4 regions of the Sporosarcina sp. P19 genome follow, and region 4 is predicted to be linked to each of the others. Evidence: riboswitches for the same ligand, from Rfam matches in the RefSeq annotation. Region 4 holds a riboswitch; each other region holds the start of a gene.
What was found. A riboswitch is a leader RNA that binds a small molecule or an ion and turns the genes downstream of it on or off. The one in region 4 is predicted to bind cobalamin.
Positions count from the first base shown of each region.

Region 1 (7,661 bases), on a different contig from region 4:
GTTATCTGCGGGAGACTTATCATTATTGCACCCAGCTAGCAGTACAAGAAGAAAAATGATGCTAAGGAATAGATGTTTTCTCATTGGTGATTCCTCCATTGTAAAAAGTGTTTTTCCAATACGACGACGAGTAGAAAGAAAATAATACCTACTGCAGAAAGCAAGACGATCGGTGCGAATACAGCGGCACTGTCAAATTGCGTCATCATTCTTCTGCTGAAATATCCAAGTCCTGCCTGAGCACCCAGCCATTCCCCAATGGCCGCACCGATTACACTCAGTGTGACCGCCACTTTAAGTCCAGAGAAGAAAGATGGCAAAGCGGAAGGTAGGTCTAGTTTATAGAAGATATCTTTTGCGGACGCACCCATTGTTAGCATTAATTCACGTAAATTTTTATCTGAAGAGCGCAAGCCGTCGAAAACGCTGACGGTAATCGGGAAAAAAGTAATCAGTACCGTAACCGCGACTTTACTCCAAATACTGTAGCCGAACCATAAGACGAAAATCGGTGCGAGCGCGATGACCGGAATCGTTTGCGACGCGATCAGGATAGGGTAAAACGCCTGCTCGATCGGTTTCTTACTATACATCGCAATTGCCAGTGTGGATCCGAGCATGATTGAAATCGATAAGCCGATTAAGATAGTTAAAGCAGTCGGAGGTAAGTGGTGGATAAACAGCTCCGTTTTTAGCTCCCATAATCTGATCAGAATCGCTGAAGGGGACGGGAAGAGAAAGCTTTTGTCGTAAAGACGTGCGCTAATTTCCCATAGGCCCAGTAAAATCGAAACGAAAAGTATAGACCAACTATACGAAGTGATTTTCTTCATAGCCGCGCCTCCGAACGAAGCTCACTAATAAGTTGCTCCTTCAGTTCCATCAGTTCGGGCCGTGCCAAGTCTCGCATAGTACGTGGTCGGCTAAGAGGCACGATGACTTCGCGAATCGTCTGTACTGGTCTTTCAGCTAGTACAAAGATGCGATCGGATAGAAATAAAGCTTCGTCGATATCATGTGTGATGAAGACGATCGTTTTATCGAGCTTCTGCCATTGATCGATCAGCCACTCTTGCATCGTCAGCCGTGTGATTGCATCCAATGCGCTGAATGGCTCGTCCAGCAATAAAACATTGGAGCCGGTCAGGATCGTTCGTAAAAAGGAAACCCGTTGTCGCATCCCACCTGATAAATTTCCAGGATAGGCGTTTTCTTCGCCTGCCAGTCCGAAATCAGCTAGTAGCTGGATGATCTGATCGGCAGTAGGTTTATCGCCTTGAAGTTCTACTGGTAATTGGACATTTTCAAGAATCGTTCGCCACGGCATAAGTAAGTCTTGCTGCGGCATATAGCCGACTTTGCCCAACCGCTTCGTTGTCACTTCTCCGTTCAATGAAATCTCACCACTGTCAGGATTTTCTAGACCGGTGACTAGTCGGAACAACGTGCTTTTCCCGTAACCACTTGGTCCAATGATGCTGACAAATTCGCCTTCATTTACATGCCAATCGACTTGATCAAAAATAGCAGTTGGTTTCGAAGCATTGGTTGCTCGATAATGAAAAGATACATTCGTAAACTCTAAAACCTTATTCGTCATCATTCTTACCACTTCTCATTTCTTCAAAAAATACACACAAAAAAACCACTTCTCTGTGCGAAGCGGTTGCATAGTACGGTCGAAATCCGTCATATGTCCACTTCCCTCCGCTAGCATTATCTAGAGCAGGTTTCGAGGGTTAAGGCGAACGCCTCTCTCAGCAACAGCACCCCTAGTGTTTATCCATATCTTATCGTTACATAGTCTGAAAAGATAGTCAAGATAGGAAAGGAATAAATTGGTCATTTATAGGAGGTTGGAAAATATTCTACACGTCAAAAATCTCGCTATTGCAATTGTTTTGTCGACTCATTATGATTAAGGGGAGTTTATAGCGTATTTTGGTGTCTTGCTAGTTTGCAAGACGTAAAAAGGAATCAGGTGAAAATCCTGAACGGTCCGGCCACTGTAATTGGAAAGTAACTTCAGACAACCACTGGTATTTATACTGGGAAGGTTGAAGTTGCGTTCGTATCCAAAAGTCAGGAGACTTACCATAATACAATGCTTACAGCCTTCCGGGAAAAGGTGTGTATGTTGTGTTGTATTATGTATGTCTAAACACGCATCCATCCTTGTCTCTTTCCGGAGGCGGGATTTTTTTATTGAGAAAAATAGGGGGTAGGAGTCGTTGAGGAAAGGTAGTCGAGTAAGCAAGACATTCTCTGTGTTGCTAAGTTTGTTGTTGGTGTTGTCGGTTTTAACTCCAACAGTACAAGCGGTTGATACAGGAGTAGAGAAAACCAAAGCAACGGTTGCCGAGCAGGCAGATGTGGAAGAATTATTAGCTAAAACCATTCAATTTTATAAAAACAAAAAAATGAAATTGGATTCGTGGCAAACATTAGTAGGACTTTACGCAGCAGGTGAAGACCTGAATAATGGCGAGTGGATATTACCAGAATGGCAAAAAGAAGATCCAGATTATCTAGAACCTATACATCATGGTACAGATCATATTCGCTTTATCTTCGGGTTACTCGCAATGAACGAAGATCCAGCAGATGCATGGGAAACGAATCGTAATCTTTATGCAGAATTAGCATCGCAACAAAACGAAGAGACAGGCTCATTTGGCGGCATTAATAAACATATGTGGGCCTTGCTTGCGATGGATACAGGCGAACGTCTAGGAGCCGACTTAGGTGAGTGGAATACAGATAAGAAACAAAAAGCGCTACAATTCTTATTCGATAACCAAAATGAAGATGGTGGATATTCATTCTTTGGTCCAGTTTCCGATCCAGATATGACAGGTATGGGCATGATCGCGTTGTCTACTTATCAAGGGGAAGAAGCGGCAGATGCAGTTATTGAAAGAACGAAGGATTTATTACGAGCTAGACAACTAGACTTAACGACGGGTGGGTTTAATTCTCCAGGTAATTTTGGAATGGGCGATAATGCCAACTCCACAGCGACAGCGATTTGGGGTCTAGCTGCAGTAAATGAAGATATACTAGCAGAAAAGTGGCATGTAGGCGATCAGACAGTAGTAGATGCAATAAAAGGTTTTCAGTTTGAAGACGGGTCTTATAAGTGGAAAGTGACTGATAAGAGTGCTAATTTAATGGCAACAGAACAAGTTTTACTTGCGTTGGCGGATATTAAAGCAGGAAGTTCTGTTTGGAATCGAATTGCTTTAAAAGCAGAACAACCTACAGCCAACGTGAAAGTCGATGGGGTAGATGCACCGATTCTTGCAAATACTGCAGTGGCATTCGAAACAGGCGATACGATTGTACAAGTTGTTGAACAGTTGTTAAAAGAACAAAATATTCCTTACGAGCTGGATCAACTGAGAGAAAATTTTGTATCGATTAACAACGTTCAAAATGGAAGCTTACATGGCACGGATCAGTGGGTTGTTGATGTAAATGAAGAATCATCTACTTCATTTATCGATAAAGCAGTAAACGACAATGATAAGATTCATATTTTCTATAAACGTAATGCAGTTCTCAAATCCATGACAAAATTGAAAGTCGGCGACAAGGATCCGACTATTGAAATCAAATTAAGTGGGGATACGTTTACGGAAGCGGCTTCAGATGCTAGTAATTGGACTGTAGGTAACAGTGACCTAACAGTTGGCTCCGTTACAGTTGATAGTAACCAGAAAGTACTTCTACATGTGCAAGGCGAAGTACCAAATGTAACGTTATCAATAACTGGACTTGCTAAAGCAGTGCAGTCGAATGTAAACACTACTGCAAATAATACTCCGGCTATACCAGAAGTTATTCGTACGGTAGACGATATGCTTGCGGATACGTTACGTTTCTATGAAGTGGAGAGATATAATAAAGATAATTTTAGATGGGGTATGCCTGGAATTAGTTGGACAGAATTGGTTGCATTGGGTGCGTCTAGTTCACAATTAAGCGATGGTACAGCACAATTACCAGATTGGCTCACTAAAGATCCAGGATTACAGAAAGATGAAGCAGATACGCATCATATTCGCTATATCTTCGGTTTGCTAGCAGTAGGAAAAGATCCATCTACTGCATGGGAAACTAAACGAAATCTTTATGCAGAGCTAGCAGCACAACAAAAAACAGACGGATCGATCGGTGCTATAAATAAACACGTCTGGGCGATGCTCGCTTTAGATACAGGTGAGAAGCGTGGACAAGATGTAGGAACATGGGATAACACAACAAAAGAGAAAGCGTTACAACATATATTAAATCAAGAAAAAGATAAGGGTGGCTTTTCACTTTCATTAAAGGCGGCAGACATAGCGGATCCCGATATAACGGGAATGGTCTTGCTGGCACTAGCAAATTATCAAGATGATAGTGCAGCGAATGCAGCAATTGAACGTGCAAAACAAGCCTTGCGCGAACAACAACTTGATACAGCTGGCTGGGGCGCTTGGGGAGAAAATTCCAATAGTATTGCGACAGTCATTTCAGGTCTTGTTGCGGTAGGAGAAGACGTTACATCGGACAAGTGGCAAAAGGGCGGGAAATTGCCCTTAGATGCATTAAGCAAATTCCAAACGAAAAATGGTGCATTTGCCTTTACTTTACCTGCTGATCAATGGGTCAATACGAAAGCAGTAGAACAATCCTTAATTGCCCTACAAGAAGTTAAAACGGGTAAATCCGTATGGCAACAATTTTCTGAAGTGGGAAATGTAGAGCCGCCAGTTGAACCGGAGTATATAACATTTTCTGTAGAAACACGGACAATGGGGACTGGGGATATTATCAGCCCGAAACAGTTGAAAATTGAATCTGGAGATACGGCATTCACGGCATTAAAACGTGAAGTAGAAAATCTCTCCATACCAATCAAATTTACTGGTGTAGGTCCAACTATTTACGTGAAGAGTATAAATAATTTAGGTGAATTTGATGGCGGACCACTTAGCGGCTGGATGTATTCAGTCAATGGGGAGTTCCCGCAGTATGGTGCAGGAATTTATGAATTACAGAAGGATGATATTTTACGCTGGCAGTATACAACGAACTTGGGTGCAGATTTAGGGGATGATTGGAATCCTACACCTGAACACTCAGTCGAAGCACCTGAAAACGTAAAAGCAACCATTACGGATGGAAAGCTTCAAATTCAACTGAAAGATGAAAAGACAGGGGAATTCCAACCTGCCAAAGTAGAGAAAACAGAAGTGGTAGACGGAATTATGATCGTTCAAATTGGGGAGACGGGCGAAGTACTGGATGCGCTAAAAGGTCTTGAACTGCCTGCAGGAATAGTACAAGCGGTAGTGCTCAATAATGATCAACTGTATAATTATTTCGAAACGGTAAGTAAAATTGAAGCAACGAAAGAATGGAATATTAAGTTTTCAGGTGCATTACAGAATGATGCTGAGAACTTAGAAAAAGTAGTCGTTCGAAATGCAGCGGGCGAAATCGTTCAGGTTTCTACAACGCTTGGAGAAGATGGAAAGTCGTTAAAGATCAAGCCAAGTACTAGATATACTCAAGGTGAACTATACTACTTGACGATTACCGATGTACTATCAGCAAATGGAGAAGTGATTAAAGAACCTATTCGAAAAGTATTCGTGATTGAATGAAAATTATAGACTATCATGCAAGTCATTACCATATGGCTTGTATGATAGTTTTTTTGTGCAATATCTTGCATTCATTCATCAATCTATGTAGTATAATGACTAACAGACTGAAATGGTATTTCGGTCACTTTTAAAGGAAGTGTCATAATGGATCGCAGAGAAGAAATTATGTTGGCAGCTGAAAAATCATTTTCGATGTTCGGATATAAAGCGACAACGATGGACCGGGTCGCGAAGATTGCGAATGTGGGGAAGGGCACAATCTATACATTTTTCTCAAATAAAGAAGAATTATTTCATTCGATTGTTTGGAAAATGGTTGAAGAAATGAAAAACGTCTCCGAACGAACTGCTAAAGAAGGAGCATCTTTTCAGGAAAATGCCCATGCACGTATTATGCAGTTGCTGGAGTTTCGCGAGACGCATCAGCTATTCATTAAATTAATTGAAGAAGAGAAAGAGTTGCGTACACCTGCTGTAGGCGATGCGTTAACTTCTATAGAGAAGGAAATATTGAAATTCATTGCAGGAAAGATTGAGCGCGGTGTCGCAAAAGGTGAATTGAAGCCATGTAACAGCGAACTGATTGCTTTCCTTTTATTCAGATCTTATTTAGCACTAGTTAATGATTGGTCAAAAACACATGATGAACAGCTGACGGAGAAGCAAATAACGGACATTTTGAATGGTACGATCTTCTCCAGTTTGTTAGTTTGACGTGCGCATGACGAAATGTAGAGTGAGGGTTTATACGAAATGAATAAAATATGGTTTATAGTCAGACGGGATCTCCGGAATATCTTCAAGAATAAAGCAGCACTCATTGTCATTGCGGCGATTGCTTTTCTGCCTTCCCTTTATGCTTGGATGAACATCCTCGCTTCGTGGGATCCGTATTCCAATACAGAAGGTGTGGAGGTCGCAATCGTCAGTGAAGACGTAGGGGCAAAGATTGAGGACAAAGAATTCAATGTCGGAGATGAAGTGATTGTCTCGCTGACCAATAACGATGATCTCGGCTGGCAGTTCGTAACGAAAGACGAAGCGTTAAAAGGCGTGAAGCACGGGGATTATTATGCTGCGATCATCATTCCAAAAGACTTCTCGGAGAATTTAAGCAGTGTCGTCACCGACGATATGAAGAAGCCGACATTAGATTATTATATCAATGAAAAAATTAATGCGATTTCCCCGAAAGTTGCGGGGAAAGGTGCATCTGCAATAGTAGAAAATATCGATAAAACATTCGTTGAACAAGCGAATGAAGCAGTCATCAAAGTATTTAATAATCTGGGAGTAGAACTTGAAGACAATCGTGGGAATATCGAAAAGCTACGTGATTTAATTTATCAATTAGAATATGACATTCCAGATATTTATTCGAAATTACAGATGGTAGATAAAGGCTTGGATTTTGCAGATACTTCTATTGATCGCGTAGATGTCGTGCTTGACGACGTCAATGTAGTGCATGCCAATGCGAAAAAGTTAAACGCACGGTTGATTAGTAAGTTGCAGGAGAATGAAAAGACCGTGGATCACACATTGCGTGTCATCACGTCTAACTTGGAGAGTGCACAAACAGCATTCCGCAAAGTGCCCGATTTGACGAGTGAGCTGTCAGGTAAAGGTGAAGACGTCGATCGTATTGTCGATTCGCTACGGGATAAGCAAGACAAATTAGAAGATACGAATGCACGATTAGATGATATTTACGATTATTTGAAAAAACAGGATCAGAATCTAAAAGACTCAACGAATATTAAAGATTTGCAGAGTTCGTTGAATGAGAGCGCCACAGATTTAAACCGTCTGAAAAAGAATTTGGAAACGATCATTTCCGATTTGCAGAGCGGTAAAAATCCAGCAACCGATTTAATTACGCAAACACAATCGTTGTCGGATAAACTCGCTGAAGATATGGATAAAATTAAAGGCAATTACGAAAATGTATTATCCCCGCAAACTCAAAAGCTTATGAAGCAGTTGAATGAGCTTTCCGCGAAT
Region 1 covers NZ_PDYR01000005.1:33,748-41,408, reverse strand. The annotation lists gene CSV74_RS07310 (ABC transporter substrate-binding protein) at 1-84, opposite strand, end outside; gene CSV74_RS07305 (ABC transporter permease) at 81-833, opposite strand; gene CSV74_RS07300 (ABC transporter ATP-binding protein) at 830-1,600, opposite strand; TPP riboswitch at 1,686-1,784, opposite strand; cobalamin riboswitch at 1,926-2,113, shown strand; gene CSV74_RS07295 (DUF4430 domain-containing protein) at 2,232-5,654, shown strand; gene CSV74_RS07290 (TetR/AcrR family transcriptional regulator) at 5,802-6,371, shown strand; gene CSV74_RS07285 (YhgE/Pip domain-containing protein) at 6,411-7,661, shown strand, end outside.
Region 1: it holds a riboswitch for cobalamin, as region 4 does, so the genes downstream of both, CSV74_RS07295 (DUF4430 domain-containing protein) here and CSV74_RS11930 (ribonucleoside-diphosphate reductase subunit alpha) in region 4, are expected to answer to the same signal.

Region 2 (7,661 bases), on a different contig from region 4:
GAGCTTCACATGGAAGGCATGTGACATACAAAATAGACATAGTTCTGAATGGATTAGCTGATCAGGATTGCTCTAGTTACAGCAGCCCTATAGCATTTTCAAATGACGAAGCTTTTGGTCAAAATTATAAATTTTCTTTATTAAAAAGCTTACTCCATTTAGGAATAGTCCTTGTTATCATTTTGCTTAAGTGTGAGACTGTAAACGGAAAATTTATAATAGCTAACTCTCTTTAAAAAAGATAAGACTTTCATTCATGTCGCCAATAACTAGATTTCTTTCTCGTAAAATCTCAATTTACTTTTCGTAAGTTCGGGGCACTTTACTTTGTATTTCTGGAGAGGTTAATTTAACTCCCTCCAAGATATAAAAAATGACCCGCCTTGTTTCGCCTTGCAAAGCGATAAAAATTTAAAGGATTTATATAATCGGCAGTGTTTGTGGAAAAATTATTGGGCGTGAAACAGGCCAGACAATTTACCATTTAATTAAAGATGGAAATAAAGACTTTAAGGATATTACTCTTCACACGAAGATGTTTGTAAGTGAAATGTAAATATATTTATCGACCTTTTTTGTTATGGGAGATGGTGCAAAGTTTACGGCTGGCTATGTTTGGCAGCGTCTCAATTGGCTCCGCTCGTTACAATTCAAGGGTTCTTATTAGGTTAATAGGCAGGGACTAGGATGGAGGTTTGAAAAAGGTTTTATTAGTTATATTGTCTATTATTCAGGTGCTACTTTGATTTTTGTAGCAATTAAATATAGTGAGAAGAAACGGTGGAAAGGCACTTTGATAACTACATAAACGAATACAGCGATCATGGTGATAAATTATCTAGAGAAACCAATTACGATTTGAAACTTGGTAAGTTTTATATTGCCAATTACTTTTTATGTTGAGCAGCATTTGATCTTTTTCTCTGTTCAATTTCTTTGCTAAGAACTTCATTAATTTCATTATAGGATAGACCAGATTCTGCATTAAGTTTTTTTACTTCGTCTATATTCGTTCCAGCTACCGTATATTTTTTCTTATCCATATGATAATCTCCCTTTACGTTCTATTTTTCGAATAGGCGCCTATTAATGTTCCCTATACTCTTTATGACTGGCATAGAGCATCCTATATTAGCCTTGACTTTGTTTATGTTTGGGATTTTCGCAAATTGGCTTGACAGATGGTCTGACTTTCATGGTTTTTATCCCCTTTATATAGGTGTGTGATAATAGTGGAAACATCTAGGCACTGCAATCTTTTAACTGAATATATAAGTATGATTTCCTATATTTCATTTATTATGTACATTGATTTGAAAAAGCTTTCGCATTAATGGCAACCTCTTTGGAAATAAGAGGTTTTAGTTATAAAAACGCTAAAAACAGAACCCTACTCCAGTTACACCGTCTATTGATTTTACATTACAAAAACTATATGCTTAGTAACAGTTACATAGAGTATTTTGGTTCTTTGTCTAGTATGCAAAGAGTAAATAGGAATCAGGTGAAAATCCTGAGCGGTCCGGCCACTGTAATAGGGAGAAAATGTGCCCTAAAGTCAGGAGACTTGCCAAAGTATGTAAACATGACACCTTCCGGTAAAGGGTGATTTGTGTATCATTCAATTTGTGCAGTTTAATTATTGAACATACATGGTCCCCATCTCATTCAGGAGGTGGGGACTTTTTGAATTCAATATTATTGCGCACCGTATACCTTTTATAATGAAGAAAGGAAGAGTTGAATGAAAAATACGAAGAATGCATTCATGAAATACAAAAACTATATCTACTACAGCCTCATCGTTTTGCTGCTATTTAGCACAATTACATATGCGACGACTTCTAATGAACAAGCCGCTGCATTTGATTTCAATGAAAAAGTAGAGGCTTCTACGCTGAAATTAGCTGGCGGCGGGGATGAATCTTCCAATACTGATACCAATAAGATGATAGAAAGTGATGCCAATCCAGAAGATCTATCGAAATCACAAGAACTGACAAATACGGACAAGTCACAAGAGAAACCGGAAGAAAAGCCGCAAAATCAACCACTCAACAAACTAGGAACTACCCATGCACCACTTAACTCATCGAAAACGAATGACAAGACCAATACACCTGCTGAGGGCAACAACAAACCCGCACCAGAAAAAACAAAGCCGAATACGAATACAGATATAGAAATCGTCGATGTGGCGGATCAACAAAATCGCTACTTCACGACGAACATCAAAAATAATGAAACAGTCACCGATCCGGTATATGTCGTCACCGTAAACCACTTGGACGATTCTCTCATTCCCCAGGAAATGAACGTGACGTTAAACGGCAAGCAACTGAATGATTTTACAGGCGAAATCACATTCATTGAAGGTACGAATGACATTCAATTCCAAGTTATCTATAAACAATCCGACAATAAACTACTTCGTGTCAGTCAATTGTACCGTGTGACGTTAAATAGTGATGATATCATCATCACAACAGACTTAAAAGATCAAACAGTGATGGAAGAGACGCTGACATTCACCGCGAAAGCTGTGCAAGGGGAAAAAGACGCGAAGCTGAAAGTGTTAAGTAATCATCAAGAACTAAAACCACTAGCTGGGGGTTCGTATACAGCTACATTAGTTGAAGGGGAAAACACGCTCAAGCTCACCGCGCAACTACATGGAAAAAAAGAGGAACAGACCTACACCGTGATCTATGAGAAAGAAAAAATCACTATTTCATTGGAAACAGACTTAAAAGACCAACAAGCAAATAGCGCAGAGTTTTCATTCTACGCGAAAGCGACCGCGAATGAAGTGGATGTACCCCTTGAGATTACCGTCAATGATCAACTAGTAAAATCGTCAGACGGCATGAATTATCGTGTGCAGCTGATCAATGGAACGAATACTGTCAAAGTCGCTGGACATTATCAAGACGAACAATTGGAAAGACAGTACACAATCACTTATAAAGATCCGAATGTGAACGAAAAACCACAAGTCGATCCGGATGCACCGAAACTAGTGACCGATCTAAAGTCAGGTAGCACGGTCAAAGGGGATATTAAGACGATCAACGTCTGGCCGGTGACCGCTTCAGGTGAACGGATTCGAGGGAAAAACGTCCAAGTGCAAGTTAATGGGGGAAATATTCCATTCACCTGGGATGACAGCTCGAAAACGAGTTATAAACTGACATTGCAGACGGGACAAAACAACGTCACGATTAAAGTATGGGACGATGAAGGGCGCACGGTGACCGAAACATTCACGGTTACATCAGTAGCGCCAGCAGAAGACGGTGTCATCGGACAAGTAACTATCAGTCTAGAAGCTTCCGTATTAGGAATCCCCTATCTCATCAAACCGACGAAGATGGATATACACCAAGGCCAAAGAGGTTCCTATATTCTGGATCAACTACTGCGCAATAATGGTTATGAATACGGTAAAACTGGAAACCTCGACAGTAGTTTCTATTTGCGCGACGTCAGTAAGCCAGGCATGTTGAACGGACTCCATATTCCTGATGATCTGTGGGAAGTAGTCGAGAAGGTGTCCACCACTTCAAATCGGGACATCTACTCACCAGACAGCCTAAGTGAATTCGATTTCGCTAACGGCTCCGGCTGGATGTATAGCGTCAATGGCGATTACCCGAACTATGGATTCTCGGATGCGTATTTCCTCGATGGAGATGTGGTGCGAGTTCGCTACACACTTCATTATGGGAAAGATATTGGCGGGCATGACAGTTCAGGTGAAAGCGGAGCGAATTGGAATAAAGAATGGTAAGGAAAGAGAAGTGACGGAATGAGAAATATTTATGCATGGCTAGTGACAGTCGTGATAATGACGGCGGTACTCCTGCCGTCTGTTGCGTTCGCGACACCTGAAAGTGAAGAATCATTGCTGCACACAATTGAACAAATTATTGCGTGGAAAAAACAAGATGAGAATATTGCAGATTCTGACCCATTGCTGAGCAAGCCGTTTCTTGCGCATGCGGGGAACACGAACGGTGACTGGTATCCGATAGGCCTCGGCCGTATTGGCTATCCTGACGATTACCAGGCGTATCTCGCGGTCATCAAGAACAATGTGATAGAACGCTATAAAACGAAAGATCAACTCAGCGATATGAAAGCGACGGAATGGCACCGGATTTCATTGGCGATATTGGCAGCTGGCGGTGATCCGACGGCGGTTGGGGATAGTAACTTGATCGCGGACGGCACGTATAACCGTGGAATGAAAACATCTCTAGGTGCACAAGGTATCAACGGCTGGATCTGGGGGCTGATCACACTCGACAGTATGCGTTATAAAGTGCCGGATGACGCGGACATGACAAGAATCGAGATCATTAAAGAAATTATCTCACTGCAACTTGAAGATGGCGGATTTTCGTTCTATCAAGACGAAGCAGAAACTGATATGACCGCCATGGCAATTCAAGCGCTCGCGCCATATTACCAAAGCATGGAAGAGTTCACTTATACACAAAAAGATACAGGTGAGAATGTTACGAAAACGATTCACATGATTGTCGACGAAGCACTAAAAAAGTTATCGGATATGCAAACATCAACTGGTGGCTTCAGCACGCAAGAAGACGACAACGTCGAAAGTGCGGCACAAGTACTCGTTGCGCTGACGTCGCTCGGTATCCATCCCGATGAAGACGAACGCTTTAAAAAAGGCGATCACACGTTGCTCGATTTCATTATGGACTATCAAATGGAAGACGGAGGTTTTGTCCACGCGAAAACGTATAACGCGGATAATCCTTCTTCCTTACCGGATGAATCGAACTCGATGGCTTCGGAGCAAGTTCTCTATGCGCTGGTGTCGCTCTACCGACTCGAAAACGGCTACCGTACGATGTATGATTTCCGTCCTGAAAACCCGCAAGAGATGAAGCAGCAAATGCTTACATTGATGGAAGATATTCAGGACATCGATGAACAGACCAACGCCAAGCAACTCCAGCAATTGCTCGATACATATGAAAACTTCCCTATAGAGGAGCGTTCCTATGTCTACAACTTCCATAAACTCGCGGAAGCTGCAACAAAGCAATCGATCCAACTCGATCTTCCTGCATTCAGCGAAGCGTATGAAATTAATACGAAAGGCAATGGCGCGATTGCACCGATCTATCAGGAGCAAACCGCGCCACGAAATATTACCGAACAAGATGTAGAAAAAATCGATGCGATTTCTACACCCTTGACGACAGAGCATTATATTGACGTCGTTTCGATGATCGATCAGTTCGAACAAGCAGACAATAAAGGCGACTTTGAAAAGGAATTGGCTCAGCTATACGAGTACAAAGAAGAAATTGAGAAAATGGAAGCCGAGATTCAGAGCATTAATGATATGGTGCTCGATCAACTGTATCCATTCAATGAATTAACAAGTAAAGACCGAGACAACGTCGATGCGATTCTCGAGCGATTCAACGCGCTATCTCCGTATGATCAAGGAAAGGTCTTGAACTATGAAGACCTCAAAAAATCGAAAACGCAAATTGACAATGCTGTGAGAGCGAAGCGCATTTCATGGGTACTCGGAATCATTGCAGTAGGTTTAATCATCGTAGTGATGAGTAGAATCCAAAAAAGAAGGCGTCAAAGAGATTAGAGGGATATAATGAAGAAAGATCTATTAGTTGTAGCATTCATCCTCTTTATCGTCGGCTGGCTCGTCACGGGAACGAAGATTCAATCCGTGGAAGAGTATTACTTGACCCATATCGACGAAATTACGGAAGACTCGGAGACGGTGACGCTTGAAATACGCAGTGACACCGTTCTCGACGCGATGGACAAGCTGAAACCGGGTCTTGAGAAATATGTAGAACCAGACGGCGAGATCCTTAAAAAAACGGAGTACGTGCTGCGTAGTGGCGATACCGCGTTTGATTTACTCGACCGCGCGACACGTCATCACCGCATCCCGATGGAGTACCAAGGAGCTGACTACAATATTTACAACAGTATTTACGTCCAAGGCATTAATTATTTATATGAGTTCAATTGTGGTCCGTTAAGTGGCTGGATGTACAAAGTGAACGGCGAATTCCCGAGCCGTGGTGTTAGTCAATACGAGCTGCAAGACGGCGATGAAGTAGAGTTTCATTACACATGTGATGTAGGTAGAGATCTAGAGGGCTATATACGTAAATCAAAGAAAGTAGGAAACTAGATGAGCGCATTCTCAAACTTTCACCCTATATTGCTACTTGTCTACGTTACAGTCGTTGTTGTCACGATGTTCAGCTCTTTTCATCCGATCATCGTGGCGCTTGCTCTGATCGGCAGCATTCTGTACTTCTTCATGCTGCACGGAATTCGGACCGCAAGTAAAGACGTGGTCTATTACTTTTTCGTCTTCCTGCTAATTGCCGCAGCCTATCCATCGTATGTACATAACGGTTTCACCCCATTGTTTTTCCTCAATGACCACGCGGTGACGCTTGAAGCGGTAACGAAAGGACTTGTCCTGGCAGGTGCCGTTGTCGCCACGTGTTTTTGGACGAAGAACTATTTCGAGATTTTTACGACGAATAAAGTGCTTGCCGTACTGACACGAGTGTCCGCTAACCTCGGCATCCTCGTTTCCATGCTGTGGCGTTTCATTCCGATATTCAAAACGAAATGGCATGAAAAGCAAATGGCACAACGCGGAATCGGCTATTACAAAGTAAACAGCAGAGTGGAAAAATTCCGCCGCGCGTTCGCACTGTGGCGCCAGACGCTCGTTCAGACAGCGGAGTTTGTTTTCGTGAAGCCAGATGTTATGAAGGCACGGGGGTATGGCATGACGAAAGCGAGAACGCAGTATAGAGTGATGCGGTTCACGAAACGAGACGGAATGTTGACGATTGGCCTTGTGTTATTTCTTCTTTACTATATTGGGTACTTCTCGCAGCACAGGACGCACTATTATCCCGAGATCAGTCAGCAGACACTAGGTGCAGGGCATTACGTCATCATCGGCTTGCTTATGCTATTACCGTTTATCTATGAAGCGAAGGAGAGTGTCAAATGGCGATACTTACAGTCGAAAATCTGAACTTCCGTTATGAAGAGCACCATGTGTTGCAAGATGTTTCCTTTTGTATTAAGCGCGGAGAATTCGTGACACTCTTCGGTCCAACTGGTTCAGGAAAGTCTACGTTATTGAAAATGTTGAAGCGGGAAATGCGGCCAAGCGGTAAACTAAGTGGCACGGTGTACTTCAACGGTGAAAAAATCGATGATCTGCCTGCGTCGACTACGGCGACTGCGATTGGCTACATGATGCAAAATCCAGATGAACAAATGGTCATGGAGAAAGTGTGGCAGGAGTTGGCATTCGGTCTCGAGAATATGGGCGTGTCGACGGAAGACATGCAGCGGAAAATCGCTGAAGTGGCTAGTTTCTTCGGCATCCAAAACTGGTTGCATGACAGTATGAGTGATTTATCAGGCGGACAGAAACAACTTGTCAATCTTGCGGCTGTGCTTGCGATGGAGCCGGATATTTTATTGCTCGACGAACCGACTTCCCAACTCGATCCCATTGCAGCGTCTGAGTTTCTGTCACTTCTTGAGAAAATCAATCGCGAACTTGGCATGACGATGTTAATAGTTGAGCATCGACTGGAAGAGTTATT
Region 2 covers NZ_PDYR01000015.1:11,567-19,227, reverse strand. The annotation lists gene CSV74_RS16785 (hypothetical protein) at 888-1,043, opposite strand; gene rpmJ (50S ribosomal protein L36) at 1,132-1,197, opposite strand; cobalamin riboswitch at 1,448-1,589, shown strand; gene CSV74_RS13890 (DUF4430 domain-containing protein) at 1,745-3,790, shown strand; gene CSV74_RS13885 (prenyltransferase/squalene oxidase repeat-containing protein) at 3,809-5,644, shown strand; gene CSV74_RS13880 (DUF4430 domain-containing protein) at 5,654-6,208, shown strand; gene CSV74_RS13875 (energy-coupling factor transporter transmembrane component T) at 6,209-7,078, shown strand; gene CSV74_RS13870 (ABC transporter ATP-binding protein) at 7,051-7,661, shown strand, end outside.
Region 2: it holds a riboswitch for cobalamin, as region 4 does, so the genes downstream of both, CSV74_RS13890 (DUF4430 domain-containing protein) here and CSV74_RS11930 (ribonucleoside-diphosphate reductase subunit alpha) in region 4, are expected to answer to the same signal.

Region 3 (7,661 bases), on a different contig from region 4:
AAAACTTCATGAAATTCAAAGAAGATCAGCAAGTCGTTTTCCAAGGCAAAGAGCATGAGTATGATCTAACACTGGAAGGGACAGAAAGGGTAGTTGTTTTGCCCATACGTGTAACCTATGGTTTTGTAGTCGCGGTAGTGGATGATCAAGTGTTCCAGCAGATGAATGTAGATATAGATCCTTCCGTAGAATCCGAATTTACGGAATATCATGGAGTGGATATCGAGAATGAGAATGATCTAGAAAAAGCGAATGATATATTTAATGTGTTGGGAATAAACGACTGGGCAGGACATGAATCGAAGTTTGAGGAAAGAACGAAACAAATGCAAGGTGCAGGCATGATCATGTTCATCGTGGGATTCCTCGGCCTCGCTTTCCTTGTCACTTCTGGCTGTATCTTATACTTTAAACAAATGGACGAAAGTGAAGATGAAAAATCGAACTACACTATTCTTCGTAAACTGGGCTATACACAAACAGATTTGCTAAAAGGGGTTCAACGAAAGCAGTTATTTAATTTCGGTATTCCGTTAGTCGTCGGTCTCTTCCACAGCTATTTCGCGGTGAAATCCGGCTGGTTCTTATTCGGTACTGAAATGCTGGCGCCCACGATTATTGTGATGTTCATATACACAGCGCTTTATTCTATATTTGGCTTGCTTTCCGTATTGAATTATAAGCGTGTGATTAAAGATTCTTTATAACATAGTAACACCCCTGACACATTAAGGTCAGGGGTGTTTTATTACGAATTAGTTACTACCTACTAATTCAGCAACTACGATTTGATATGCTTTATCTAAATTAGCTAGTTGTTTGCTTTTTTCTGCAGAGTCATTTGAAGTGTCTTCAGCAATTTGTTTCTTTACATTTTCCACTAGTATAGGAAGGGGAGTAGAGTGAGTGCTCACTCGATCCGACATCAATGTGTCCTTTAATAAGTTTGTAAAATCATCAATTGTTTGATTGTGCATAATTCATTCTCCTCATCGTGTTTGTATGGATTCGTTGACATAAAAAACATCCTTCCGGTAAATACCTGGAAGAATGTTAAGTGGGAAGCCGTGACGAATTAAACGGTTCGGCAGGAAATACACATATGCTGGATCGATAGAAACTATATCGAAGCCACCTAATGAATGTCCTGATTCCGTTTTTTCGTACGTCGGCTTGTGTGTAATTTTTCATAAGCCGCACTTGACACCTCCTATCCGCGTAGGGTATTGGTGTGTACTGATCTAGGCAGGTCTCCTGGCTCGTCTTCAACGTATAATTCACCTTCCCATTTCCCTCACGGTGAAACAGTGGTAACGAATTATACTCCAACTCACAGTTGCGGGACAGCATCGGCTTTTCACCGATTTCCCTTTTAAGCGTTTAAGAAAAATAAACGCACCTATCTCTAACACGATATTCAGTTGCTCTTTCAGTATAGCACTCTTATTGATGAAAGGAACAAAAATAGTGCAACATTCTCTACTACAACACGTACTCACACTAATTCTATGGAACGCGCTGCTTAGAACAATGATTTATGTTTCTGTACTGTTCTATAGACCAACGCCTAGCCGATTAACGAATGTCGAGTAGCGTTCCTTTGATATAAATACACGCCAATAAATACGACAAGCTCAGAAGCGGGAATGGATAACCAAATACCATTCAATCCGAAGATGCGTGGCAAGATCATCAAGAAAATCAACATGACGATGATTTCACGTGAAGCGGTGATCCAAGTGGCCATCCGTACATTGCCGACAGATTGATAATAAGTCATCATGACAAAATTCGTACCTGTGAACAAATAGGCAAAGAAGAATAGATTAATTCCAGTAGTAGCCAAATCCCTGACGGCTTGTGTGAAGTCTCCGAAAATAGACACGATAGGGCCTGCTGCAAACTGTCCGACAAGGAAGAACACAGCACCCGCGATGACCACTGTGAGAGTGGCCTTTTTAACGGTTTCCTTCATCCTTATACGGTTACCAGAGCCTTGATAATAACTGATCAGCGGCTGAATGGCACCACCCATCCCGAGGAATAGCATAAGCATGACACTGTGCACATAGTTTAAAATAGAGAATGCCGCAACACCTTCTGTACCGGCCATCCGTTCGAACGCAATATTATGTGTAATGGTAAAGAAGGAAATTCCCAACTCGGAAAGGAAGCTCGGAAATCCGATGAAAAGAATGGCTAGGAACAGCTTTTTATTGAACTTTAAGCGAATCAATTTTAAGTTATTGTTTTTCTTAAAGAAGTGGGCGAGTAGTACTAACATGCCCATAAAGGATGCAATAATTGTAGCGGTTGCAGCACCGGCAACACCGTAATCCAAAATGAATAAGAACACATAATTCAAGATGATGTTGACGACCGACGTCACAATTAACCCAGCCATCGAAAGGTTCGGTGCACCATCGTTACGTACGAAAATACTAAATGTGTTTTCTATAGTAAAGATAAAGCCAAACAGTAATATCACAAATAAATATTGCGATACATATGGAAATGTAGTGGTATTCGCTCCAAGTGCGTATGCTAGCGAATCCCTAAAAATAAAGGCGGTTAAGCCTAATATAATGGTGAATAAGAAAATGGAAATGATTGCATGTGTGAAAATCGAACGAGCTTTAAGCACATCTTTAGCACCCATTGCCATCGAGTATTTTGTGGCGGCACCTATACCAATCCATAAGGAAATAGCAAAAAATATGGTATAAACGGGAGCCGAAATTCCGACTCCCGCCAATGCTTCTGCACCCAATCGATTACCGACCATGATACCATCCGCCACAATATTGATTGCCATCAGCAACATACCGACAGTTGACGGTATTAAATAACGTAAAAAGATACGTCCTACTGGCTCAGTATCCAATTTATTGAACTTGGGTGAAGAAGAACTCATTGCACAGGGCTCCTTTGAAGATCAAGTTCCATGATGAGACAAGGGAATTCACCTACATCATCAATTTTACCATTTAACTTAAAACCGAATTTTTCATATAAATGCTGTGCGGCTTTATTACTTGGATAAATACTTAAATATATCTTGTTGCATTGATACTTTTCTTCCATTCTCGTAAGTAGAAGTTTAAGAAATCTGCTAGCATAACCTTTGCCTTGGTGATGCTGATCTATCATAAAGCGATCAAGCCATACGTTGCCATCTGCTTCACGTCCATGCATAGCATAGCCGACTAATTCCTCTCCATCATATAATCCAATGGACTTCCATTCTGGTTCGAATTGAGATTGTGCTAGTGAAAATGAATTGCTTTCAATAAAGTTCTTTTGGTTTTCGTGTACGGATAAATAGGCAACATCCTGCCAATTTTCATTCGTTACCTCACATGCGTGGAGGCTCATAATTCCATCTCGCTTTCATTTTTTTGTAAAACAGTAAAACTTCTTTTGTTTTATTAGTTTATTTAGTCATCACTTTTCTTAATAAATCCGAACAACAGGATATCAACAATGGAATCCAATGCTTCGGTTACCGTCATACGATTTTCGTAGAAAAACTTTCGATCAAGTGTAGAGTTGGTTGCATCTATAATCAACTTCATAAGTAACTCTACGTTTTGATCTGCAATGATCCCTTCATGAATTCCTTGTTCAATTAATTCACGAAGTTCATCCCATTCATGAAGTGCAGCGTGTACTCGCTCCCATTGTTGGGGATGTGTTTTTCTCATTTGATCAAGTATTTGCCAGTTATAAAAGTCATTGTATTTCGGTATGACCGTAATGACTTTCTTAATCTTATCGACAAGATGTAGTTCATCGTCTTTCATAATGATATCGGTTTTTTCGTCGAACTCCTGTAATGTCGAGTCGATCATCGCATCTAAAATTTCCGTTTTCGAAGAAAAGTGTTCGTATAATGTCCGTTTGCTGATACCTAGTCTTTTGGCTAGATCATCCATCGTAAACTTCATACTTTTTTCATGAACTTCTTCGAGGAAAGCTTTCATAATACGTGCTTTCATTTATCGTACCCCTATCCGTATATACCGAATGAAAACTAAAAAAACATATACAGTTTTCATCGTTCTTATCTAGTATAAGTACTTTTAATATAAAAAGCAAAGACCGCTGCTTAAAAACAATATTATTTAATTAGATAGGCTTATAAACTCCTTATACAGGGTAGTTTTACTGTACACGTACGAGAGAGGGTGGGGGTTGTATGGGAGAAGGGAAATTGGTTGTAGCCGTTGCGGGTGCTAGTGGATATATAGGCAATAATCTATTGAAAAAGCTAAAAGGAAAAGCAAAAGTTATTGGTCTGTCACGAAATGGAGATCGGCGGGAGAATACGGAAGACGTTGAGTGGCGGTCTTGTGATCTGTTTTCTATGAAAGATGCTGAGAAGAGCTTGGCTGGTGCGGACATTGCGGTGTATCTCGTTCATTCTATGCTAAAATCAGCGAAATTATCTCAAGGTGCCTTTGAAGATATGGATGTCATTTTAGCGGATAACTTTGCGCAGGCAGCTAAAAAACAAGGAATTAAACAAATTGTCTATTTGGGCGGAATTAGCCCCGATGAAGATGAATAAGATTTATCTCGCCATTTGAAAAGCCGTTTAGAAGTAGAACGGATTTTACGCTCATATAACGTTCCTGTTACCGCATTACGTGCAGGGCTAATTGTCGGTCCAAAAGGTTCTTCTTTCCCAATTTTATCGAAGCTAGTTAGAAGACTTCCAGTAATGATTTTACCTAAGTGGACACGCTCCAATACACAGCCTGTAGCACTGGATGATGTGATGAAATCATTAAGCTCATTACTATTGGACTTTGAACCCGCGCAACGATCTATCGATATAGGCGGCCCCGAAGTCATGACGTATAAGTCGATGATGGTGAAGACTGCTGAAGTAGCGGGAACGCGATCAAAAATGTTAGATGTGCCATTCTTCTCCTTAAGTCTGTCGAGGCTCTGGTTACGTTTAGTTACACAAACACCAAAAGAGATTGTGTATCCGTTAGTGGAGAGTTTGAAACATCCAATGGTCGTCCATTCCGAGCGTTACATGGAAGGGATTAGTGATGGAGAAATCCCGTTCATTCAAGCTGCAAGAGAAGCACTGGAGGCGGAATTGAAAGAAAAAGAAGTGTCAAAGAAGAAGCCAACAATGGGGCCGCTTAAGCAAGATGTTCGTTCAGTGCAAAGAATTGAATTACCTTATAACTGGACTGCGGATGAAACTGCACGTTATTACGTAAAATGGCTTTCTACGTTCTTGAATCCTTGGGTGAAAACCGACGTAAACGACCAGTTAAATTGCCGAATCGGTTTCCTCGGTAATCGGACATTGCTCGAGTTAAGTTATTCTGCAGATCGTAGTACAAAAGATCGCTCACTTTACTATATAACGGGCGGTTTATTGATGGATCCTGATTCCAATGAACGCGGCAGAATGGAGTTTAGAAAGATTCCAGGATCGAATGAAGTAATCATTGCGATTCATGACTACTTACCGTCTATACCATGGTTTGTCTATTACGTCACACAAGCCAATATACACACGTTTGTCATGTCTTGTTTCCGCCAGCATATGTATAAGTTGAGTGCTATTGAACGTGATCGATTAGGCATTGTTGTTTCTAATGTGCGATAAAGAAAAGCTCGGATCGGCAGTATTACACTGCCGATCCGAGCTTTTCTTTATCGTCTGGGATGGATGAGCCTTGCTATATACATTCAGATGGTTATTACGTAAGTCTTCGACGGTAAGAGGTTTATGCAACAATCCCGTCAATTTATGAAATATACCAATTTTTATATACTGCGTAAACTATGGAAAGCGTAGAACAAAAGCAACGGCATCTTTCGGACTGCCTGGCTCATTATGCGTTTAATGTTTCTTGCTTGGCTTCTGCAAGCTGGCCGCCTTCTTTTAAATACTTCTCTACGCCTTCAGCTGCACGATATGCCAATGCACCGATTGTTGAAGTGGGGTGATGTCCTCCGAATTGAGGGAATGCTGAACCGCCCACTACGAATAAGTTATCCATTTCCCACATTTGAAGGTAGTTATTCACTGCGGATGTTTCAGGGTCGGCCCCCATAATAATTCCGCCCGCATAGTGACCACCCGAATATATATGATCGAACTCTTCAGGCACTTCATCTTCATCGACGATATCAGCGCCCATTTCTTTCATGATTTCACTACACTTTTCAATTCCAAATTTGGCCATGTTCCGATCATGATCTGTGTAACGATTCGTAATACGTAATAGGGGATCTCCGTATTCATCTTTGTATGTTGGATCTAGATCCACGTAATTATGCCACCATGACATAACAGCAGGAGTATACCATGCTATTAGCGAGCGATTCGCATAATGGATCGATTTTTTCTTGAACTCAGGTCCCCATTTCGGCGTGCCACTTGGGACGTGGTTTGATGCAATAGCCCCATCGCCATATTGACGTAATTCGATACCGCCACCATTGATGAAATCTACATTAGAGTGGTCAAAGTTATCACCGGCAAAGTCACTCAAAGTACCACCAAGCGCACCTGCACCCATGTAGAGGTTGAACTTCTTCTTTTCAAAGAATCCTCTTGCCCCAAGGAATGTGATATTGAATTGCCCATTAAAGTTACGTCCAATGGTTCCTTTGCGTGTTGTTGGATCATATGGTATCCCAATTTTTGACAGCATCAACAAGCGATTGTTGGTGAATGAAAATGCCCCTAATACAACAACGTCTGCTGGTTGTTCATATTCAATACCTGTCCGTGTATCAGTAAACATTACACCGGTTGCTTTACCGTCTTTATGCAGTACACGACGCACTAAAGAATTGGTACGAATTTCGCAGTTTCCAGATTTGCGCGCAGTCGGAATAACTGTAGCCAATGGATCCGATTTAGCCGTGAAATCACAGCCATACATCGTACAATAAGAGCAGAACATACAAGCATTTAATTTTTCACCGTCCGGATTGGTGTAGGCTTGTGATAAGTTACCGGAAGCGACTTGGAATGGATGATAACCCATTCTCTCCGTTGTTTCTTTAAACAGTTTCACGGCAGGTGATGCTAGCATAGGAGGGTTAGGGTAATCATTTGAACGCTTGTCGCCAAGCGGATCAGGCTCACCTGAAATTCCGGCAGTTTTCTCCCATTTATCGTAATAAGGCTCCATCTCATCATACGTAATACCCCAGTCTTGGATCGTCATGCCCTCAGGAATTTTTTCCTTGCCATACCGTTCAATGGTCTTGGAACGTAATTCAAAGTCGATAGCTCTCCAGCGATATGTAGCACCTGCCCAGTGCACACTACCCCCACCTAAATCAGTCCCAGCCATCATTTCTGCTCTTGTGCGGACTGGAAGAGCGGTGTCTTCCAGTTTCACCCGTGATGTAATCGTTTCAGGTGATAGATTTTGCATCATCTCGTAACGATCTGTATAACGTAATTCATCTTTAACACCTATATAATCTTGTCGGTCCTGCTTTTTACCCCGTTCCAGCGTTACTACCTGATAGCCAGCTTTCGCTAGCTCGGCAGAAACTACACCACCTGCCCAACCACTTCCTACTACGACTACATCTACTTTTTTTAGTTTTTTCGCCATATGAGTTCCTCCTGTTATCAGTGTCCTTGGTAATTCCGTAAGCTTTCAGGT
Region 3 covers NZ_PDYR01000007.1:98,124-105,784, forward strand. The annotation lists gene CSV74_RS09445 (ABC transporter permease) at 1-707, shown strand, start outside; gene CSV74_RS09450 (hypothetical protein) at 756-977, opposite strand; cobalamin riboswitch at 1,228-1,418, opposite strand; gene CSV74_RS09455 (MATE family efflux transporter) at 1,568-2,914, opposite strand; gene CSV74_RS09460 (GNAT family N-acetyltransferase) at 2,911-3,375, opposite strand; gene CSV74_RS09465 (TetR/AcrR family transcriptional regulator) at 3,438-3,998, opposite strand; gene CSV74_RS16920 (NAD(P)H-binding protein) at 4,199-4,570, shown strand; gene CSV74_RS09470 (Rossmann-fold NAD(P)-binding domain-containing protein) at 4,586-5,635, shown strand; gene CSV74_RS09475 (GMC family oxidoreductase) at 5,865-7,610, opposite strand; gene CSV74_RS09480 (gluconate 2-dehydrogenase subunit 3 family protein) at 7,628-7,661, opposite strand, start outside.
Region 3: it holds a riboswitch for cobalamin, as region 4 does, so the genes downstream of both, CSV74_RS09450 (hypothetical protein) here and CSV74_RS11930 (ribonucleoside-diphosphate reductase subunit alpha) in region 4, are expected to answer to the same signal.

Region 4 (7,661 bases):
TGACGGACAGTTGTTGCAGATAAATGGGGAAGCGCTTCCGTTCATCAATGAAATCGATACCTCGCAACTAGATAAGCGTTTGCTGGAGACGGACATTCGCATTGCGTCCGACGTGGACAATCCATTTGTCGGTGAGCAAGGTGCGTCGTTTGTTTTCGGTCCGCAAAAAGGGGCGAATGGGGAAATGGTTCTGCGTTTGGATGAAGGGTTACGTCATCTGGCAGACGAGACGGAAAAGCGGACAGGCGTGAGATTGCATGAGTTACGGGGTGCAGGTGCGGCCGGGGGAAGTGCAGGTGCATTAATTGCCTACTGTGGGGCGCGTCTTGAAAGTGGAATTGATGTCGTGCTCGAGTCGATGAACTTCGCAAAGCATCTATCTTCATCAAATTTCATTGTGACGGGTGAAGGTAAGACAGATCGGCAGACGCTTGCAGGCAAGGCATTAATGGGGATTGCAAAGCTTGCAAAAGTAGAGGGGGTTCCGGTCATAGTCATTTCGGGGGCTATTGAAGAAGCGGCGCGTCAAGAGCTTCTCGGGTGGTTCTCCGAATTACATTCATTAGATGACGGGAAGATGTCGTTGGCTGAATTGATGGCATATGCAGCAGTGTTGTTGGAGAATAAAGCGTCAACCGTCATGCAAAGTAGAAAATAGTTTCTTTATGCCGAGCATAGTAACTAGACAAGTAGGGTATAGAATACACAAGGAGGTGGTCAGATGTTTCAAGATGCGATCGACTGGCTTGTAGGGCCGGCGAATAATTTCATTTGGACATATGTTTTAATTGGACTTTTATTGGCAACAGGTTTATATTTCACGGTTCGCACGAAATTTGTGCAAGTACGCTTATTTCGCGAGATGTTCCGTCTGATTGTAGAGAAGAAAGATAGCAATGACGGGGTGTCTCCGTTTCAGGCATTCACGATTAGTGCCGCATCACGTGTAGGAACAGGTAACGTAGCGGGGGTAGCCCTTGCGATCGGAATCGGTGGTCCGGGTGCGGTATTCTGGATGTGGGTGATTGCTATTATCGGTATGGCGACCGCATTCATCGAAAGTACATTGGCGCAAGTGTATAAAGTGAAAGACGGCGATACATTCCGCGGAGGGCCAGCGTATTATATGCAAAAAGCGCTTGGCTGGCGAAAACTTGGAATTGTTTTTGCGATTTTATTGACGATGTGTTTCGGATTCATATTTAACGCAGTACAATCTAACACGATTAGTCAGTCCTTTACTGAAGTATTCGGTATTCCGAACTGGGGTATTGGGGTTGGTTTAATGCTGTTGACAGGGATGATCGTCTTTGGCGGCGTCAAACGTATTGTCAAAGTAACACAGACCATCGTACCCGTCATGGCAACCTTCTATATTTTAGTAGCCCTATACATCGTGATTATAAATATCACAGAAGTTCCAGGCTTGATTGTCTTAATATTCGAGCATGCTTTCGGAATTAAAGAAGTCATGGGTGGCGGAATCGGGATGGCGATGATGCAAGGTGTACGTCGCGGTCTCTTCTCCAATGAAGCAGGTATGGGTAGTGTGCCCAACGCAGCCGCTACAGCGAACGTATCGCATCCGGCAAAACAAGGATTGGTACAAAGTCTAGGTGTGTTTTTCGATACGATTATCATCTGTTCTGCCACAGCATTCATTATTTTGCTCGGCGGTTTGTATCAATCAGGTGAAACAAACGGGATCATCTTGACACAAAATTCCATGGCCGTACAAGTCGGCGCATGGGCACCATACTTCATCGCCGTTGCGATCATGTTCTTCGCCTTTAGTTCTATCATCGGAAACTATTACTATGGCGAAACGAATATTGAATTCATCAATGCTAACGTCGTATGGAAACGAATCTACCAAGTTCTCGTACTTGCTATGGTATATTTCGGAGCCATTGCAAAAGTACAAGTAGTATGGGACATGGCCGATCTTTTCATGGGACTAATGGCTATCATTAACCTAATCGTCATTCTGCTACTCGGCAAAATCGCCTTCAAAGTACTCGACGACTTCACGAAACAACGAAGAGCCGGCAGAAATCCCGTCTTCAAATCAGCCAGCATTCCTGAACTAAAAGGCGCAGAATGTTGGGAAGAAACAGCTGAAAGAGCGGAAGATCGCTTGTGATATTGAGAGATAATCTAGGGCTTTTTATGTTTTGAACTTTAGCCTTATGTTCTTAAGACTTCGAACTGGTACTAAAAATACAGTGAAGTTTCTAGGTGGTCTACGTTAGAAAGTAGGTTGAGGGCGGAAGACGGGGGCGACTCCGGAAGGATCAGCCCGACAGGAGAGACAACCAAAGAGAGCGAAGCGAACTGGTTGGCTCGCCGCGGGCCCTTCGGAACGCGTCCCCCGGCTGGAGCCCTCATCCCTTCCACTTTTAGTTTTCACTATCTAATTTAAAACGTTCACACAATCAATTTAGTCAAGAAGTAAAAAGTTTGATATACTATAAAATATTGAATATAAAAAATCGGATCGTAGTTCAGAAGAAGGATTCTGGACCTCGGTTCGATTTTTGTTTTGCATGTTTGAACACAACATGTTAGGGTTATATATGAATTAACACACTATATATAGTGTTTAACAGCAATTAGATGAATTGGTACCCACGAAGTTTAAAAGGGAATCCGCCACTAACGGAGCTGCCCCCGCAACTGAGGGCACGGACGACTATCTTATAAAAACCACTGCTACGGCGGGAAGGAAAGATGGAAGAACGATGTGCCAGCCAGTAGACCTGCCAGTCATCTCAGCAAAACATTCTTCGGGGTTGGAGAGTGAAAGCACAAAGCAGTCTTTTTTCAGTCTGCCTAAAACTTTCCGCAATCTACTAAGCGTCAATCGACGACTCCCGATTTTTATTGGGAGCTTTTTTATTTAGTACATAACCGAATTAATTCACTAAAGGGAGCGGATATAATGGCTATAATTCAAGAATCTGTGGGACTTAATTTATTGATGGAAAACTTACAGGAGGAATTCGGCAAGAAGCAAATCGAGCCGTTGATCGAAGCGAGTGAGAAATTCCAGGAGCGTCACCCGGCGAGCTCGGCAACTGAGTGGACGAACGCGATGGTGCTAGAATCTTTAAGCCGTATTGATGAAGCAAATGCGTACTGGACGTTTGTAGCGGCGCGTATTTATTTGTTCGACGTCTATGCAAAGCAAAAAGCATTGCGTGGAGCGGATGTCTATACCGATTTTGCGAAAAATGTAGAACGCTTGGTGGAAGAGGGGTTATATACACCCGTTCTAACAGAGAAATACAGCCAGGACGAGCTTCAGGAAATCGGTAAGCTACTCGATCCTTCTCGTGACCTATTATTCACATATATTGGATTAAAAACATTAGTAGACCGCTATGTAACGGTAAACTTTAAGAAACAGTCAGTGGAGCTTCCGCAAGAGCGCTGGTTGATCATTGCGATGACGTTAATGCAGGACGAAACAGTAGACCGCATTCATAAAGTCGGCGAAGCGTACTGGGCGATGAGCAATTTGTACATGACGGTTGCGACACCTACATTATCGAACGCAGGCAAGATGCACGGTCAGCTATCGAGTTGCTTTATCGATACAGTGGATGATTCATTACAAGGGATCTATAACAGCAATACGGATATCGCGAACTTGTCGAAATTCGGTGGCGGTATCGGCGTCTATATAGGGAAAGTTCGTTCTCGCGGTGCATCGATTCGTGGATTCGAAGGCGCGTCAAGCGGTGTTCTTCCATGGATCAAACAGCTGAACAACACAGCAGTCAGCGTCGATCAACTCGGTCAACGTCAAGGTGCCGTGGCGGTGTATCTCGACGTATGGCATCAAGATATCTTCACATTCCTCGATCTCAAGCTCAATAACGGCGATGACCGTTTGCGTGCACATGACATTTTCACAGGCGTTTGCTTGCCGGACTTGTTCATGGAGAAAGTCGAGTCCCGTGAAGACTGGCATTTATTCGATCCACATGAAGTCCGCACGAAAATGGGCTATTCATTGGAAGACTTCTATGATGAAACAAAAGGACAAGGAACATTCCGCGAGAAGTATGAAGAATGTGTCCGCAATGAAGATTTATCAAGAGAGACGGTTTCAGCGATTGAAATCATGAAACGGATCCTGCGTAGCCAGCTGGAGACAGGAACGCCATTCATGTTCTACCGTGATGAAGTAAACCGTATGAATCCGAATAAGCATGAAGGAATGATTTATTCTAGTAATTTGTGTTCAGAAATACTCCAAAATATGTCAGCGTCTACACATGAATCCGTAACGCTTGAAGACGATATGGTTGTCACACGCACGAAGCCAGGCGATTTCGTTGTATGTAATCTGTCATCGATTAACCTTGGAAAAGCTGTTACAGCAGACGTACTAGACCGTTTGATCAAAATTCAAGTACGTATGCTCGACAACGTCATCGATCAGAACCAAATCCCGGTTGTACAAGCGCAACGCACAAATGCACGCTACCGTGGAATTGGACTCGGCACATTCGGCTGGCACCATTTACTCGCATTGAAAAACATTCAGTGGGAATCAGATGAAGCGGTGGACTTTGCAGACGAGTTATATGAAAATATCGCGTATTTGACAATTAAAGCATCAATGGAATTAGCAAAAGAAAAAGGCGCGTATCCATTGTTTGATGGTTCGGATTGGCAAACGGGCGAATACTTCGATCAACGCGAATACGATTCCAATAAATGGCGTGAACTGCGCATGGATGTGGCAATGAACGGTATGCGTAACGGCTACTTGATGGCAGTCGCACCGAACAGTTCGACATCGGTTATCGCAGGCTCCACAGCGTCAATTGACCCAGTATTCAAGCCGTTCTACCATGAAGAGAAGAAAGACTATAAATTACCGGTCATCGCACCGGATTTGAATCACAACACGTATGACATCTACCGTCGTTCCGCTTACATCGTGGATCAGCGCTGGTCTATTAAGCAAAACGCCGCTCGTCAGCAGCACATCGATCAGTCGATTTCATTCAACATCTATGTACCAAACTCCATCCGCGCATCCGTTATTTTGGACTTGCACTTGCAGGCATGGAAGTCAGGAATGAAAACAACGTACTATATGCGTTCAACCGCAGCTGAGATTGAGGAGTGCGAGTGGTGTCATTCTTAATCGCCTATGCATCCTGGAGTGGCAACACGCAGGAAGTAGCGGAATTGATTACGGAAAGTTTACAAAATGAAGGCGTCGAAGTCGATACTTATCGTATCGGCATCGGTGTCATCCCAAACGTTAAAGAATACGACGCGTTGTGCATCGGTTCATTCACATGGGAAAAAGGGGCAACGCCGGATGAAGTCAAAGATTTCGTGGCGGACGTCGGCTATAAACCCGATCTCGTCTACGTTTTTGGCACAGGGGATACACAGTTTGGCGGCGATGATCTATTTTGCAAGGCAGCAGACAAGCTCGCGAAATTTTATCATTCTCCTTTTGAACCATTAAAGATTGAGCAAAGCCCACGCGGCATGCAAGAACAAAGCGTTACGAATTGGACGAAAGGAGTGCTCGAACATTGGCGACACTTACAAGAGTAAAAGTACTGAATCCTGCTAACCCGAATAAGGCAACAGCTATTTTCGGTGGGGAAGCAAGCGGCATCCTGAACTGGAACGACATCGCGCACCCTCATTTCTATACATTGCGTCAGCGAATCCGTTCTCTTTTCTGGACGGCGAATGAAGTCGACATGACACAAGACGTCAAGCAATTCGCAAGCCTGACAAAAGAAGAGCAATCTGCATTCTTAAAAATTATCGGCCTACTGGCTACACTCGACGGCCCGCAAACCGTCATCGCAATGAAAATCGCAGACTTCACAACGGATCCTTCCGTCAAGTCGATTATGGCGACAATTGCAGACCAGGAAAGCGAACATAATCACAGCTACGCGTACGTACTTTCATCTGTCACGAACTTGGACAAGCAAATGGAAGCCTTCGAAATGGGCCGTACAGACGAAGTACTAATGAAGCGAAATGAACGAATCGTAGACGTTTACAATGAGTTTGCGGAAAACCCAACAATCAAAACGGTTCTAAAAGCAATGGTGTACACGACATTATTAGAAGGTCTATTCTTCTACAGCGGCTTCGCATTTTTCTATAACTTAGCGCGCCATCAGAAAATGGTTGGTACATCCACGATGATCTCGTACATCAACCGCGACGAACTGCAGCATGGTAAAGCAATCAGCGACATCTTCCGTGCAGCGTTGGCTGAAAATCCAGAGTACAACACAGATGAATTCACGGAATGGATCTATGACCAATTCCGCCACTCCGTCGAGCAAGAAGTCATCTGGAGTCGCTATGTATTAGCGGGAATCGATGGCCTGGAGCTAGATGAGATGGAAGGCTACGTCAAGTATCGCGCGAACAAAATGTTGCGCATGCTCGGCTTAAGCGAAATCTATCCAGAATTCACCGATAATCCAATGAAGTGGATCCGCGCCTACGTCGATAACTTCGACGACACGAAAACAGACTTCTTCGAACAAACTAGCCGTCAGTATGTGAAGACTAGCGATTTGAACGGCTTTGATGACTTGTAATAAGTAAGGGAGGGGAATCCATTATGGGTTCCTCTTTTTTTATGTGTGGGAAGGGGGAGGGTACTGTCGATCAACGCTCTTCGTTTACGATCAACTAAAGTGTGGTTTTGTTTAAGTGGAGCCGCTCGGACATCTGGCCAAGCGCTCATACTTCCACGTTATCCGCTCATACATCTTCCCAACCGCTCAATGAATCCCCGAGAGCGCTCTATCCATCCATTTATCCGCTCTATGAACTCTGGCATCCGCTCAATCTTCCTAGTTAACCGCTCAATGTCCATCATAGCGATCAGCTGTGTCCATCTTTGGACGTGAGCCGATCACACAACTGGCCAAGCGCTCATACTTCCACGTTATCCGCTCATACATCTTCCCAGCCGCTCAATGAATCCCCAAAAGCGCTCTATCCACCCATTTATCCGCTCACACAACTGGCCAAGCGCTCATACTTCCGCGTTATCCGCTCATACATCTTCCCAATCGCTCAATGAATCCCCGAAAGCGCTCTATCCATCCATGTATCCGCTCAATGAACTCTGCTATCCGCTCAATCCCCCCACAAAACCGCTCAATCCCCGCCAGAAAGCACCCACCTAACACCTCAATCAACATAGCCATCCCACACACACCAGCCTCACCAAACAAGAAACACAACAACACAACAACACAAAACAACACAAAAAAACCAAGCAGATCGAAGTCCGCTTGGTCATGTCATTCCTATAAAATTACTTCTGAGCTTCTGCAACCTTGTGCATAGTCTTGTTCTTCGCAAGATTCACGTGCCAAGATAGAGCCTCTTCCAAGATGTGTGGAGTTTGTCCGCCCACTTGTTCGCATGCTCTGTTGTAATAATCACGAAGTTCTTCCTTGAAATCAGGGTGAGCACAGTTCTCGATCAACAACTCAGCTTTTTGTCTTGGAGCCAAGCCGCGAAGATCCGCGTACCCTTGTTCTGTAACAATTACGTCTACGTCGTGCTCTGTGTGGTCCACGTGGGAAGAGAAAGGTACGATGGATGACACGTCTCCGCCTTTTGCGTAAGACTTCGTAACG
Region 4 covers NZ_PDYR01000011.1:12,331-19,991, forward strand. The annotation lists gene CSV74_RS11920 (glycerate kinase) at 1-658, shown strand, start outside; gene CSV74_RS11925 (alanine/glycine:cation symporter family protein) at 722-2,143, shown strand; cobalamin riboswitch at 2,605-2,781, shown strand; gene CSV74_RS11930 (ribonucleoside-diphosphate reductase subunit alpha) at 2,942-5,164, shown strand; gene CSV74_RS11935 (flavodoxin) at 5,152-5,589, shown strand; gene CSV74_RS11940 (ribonucleotide-diphosphate reductase subunit beta) at 5,568-6,605, shown strand; gene CSV74_RS11945 (succinyl-CoA:acetate CoA-transferase ScpC) at 7,334-7,661, opposite strand, start outside.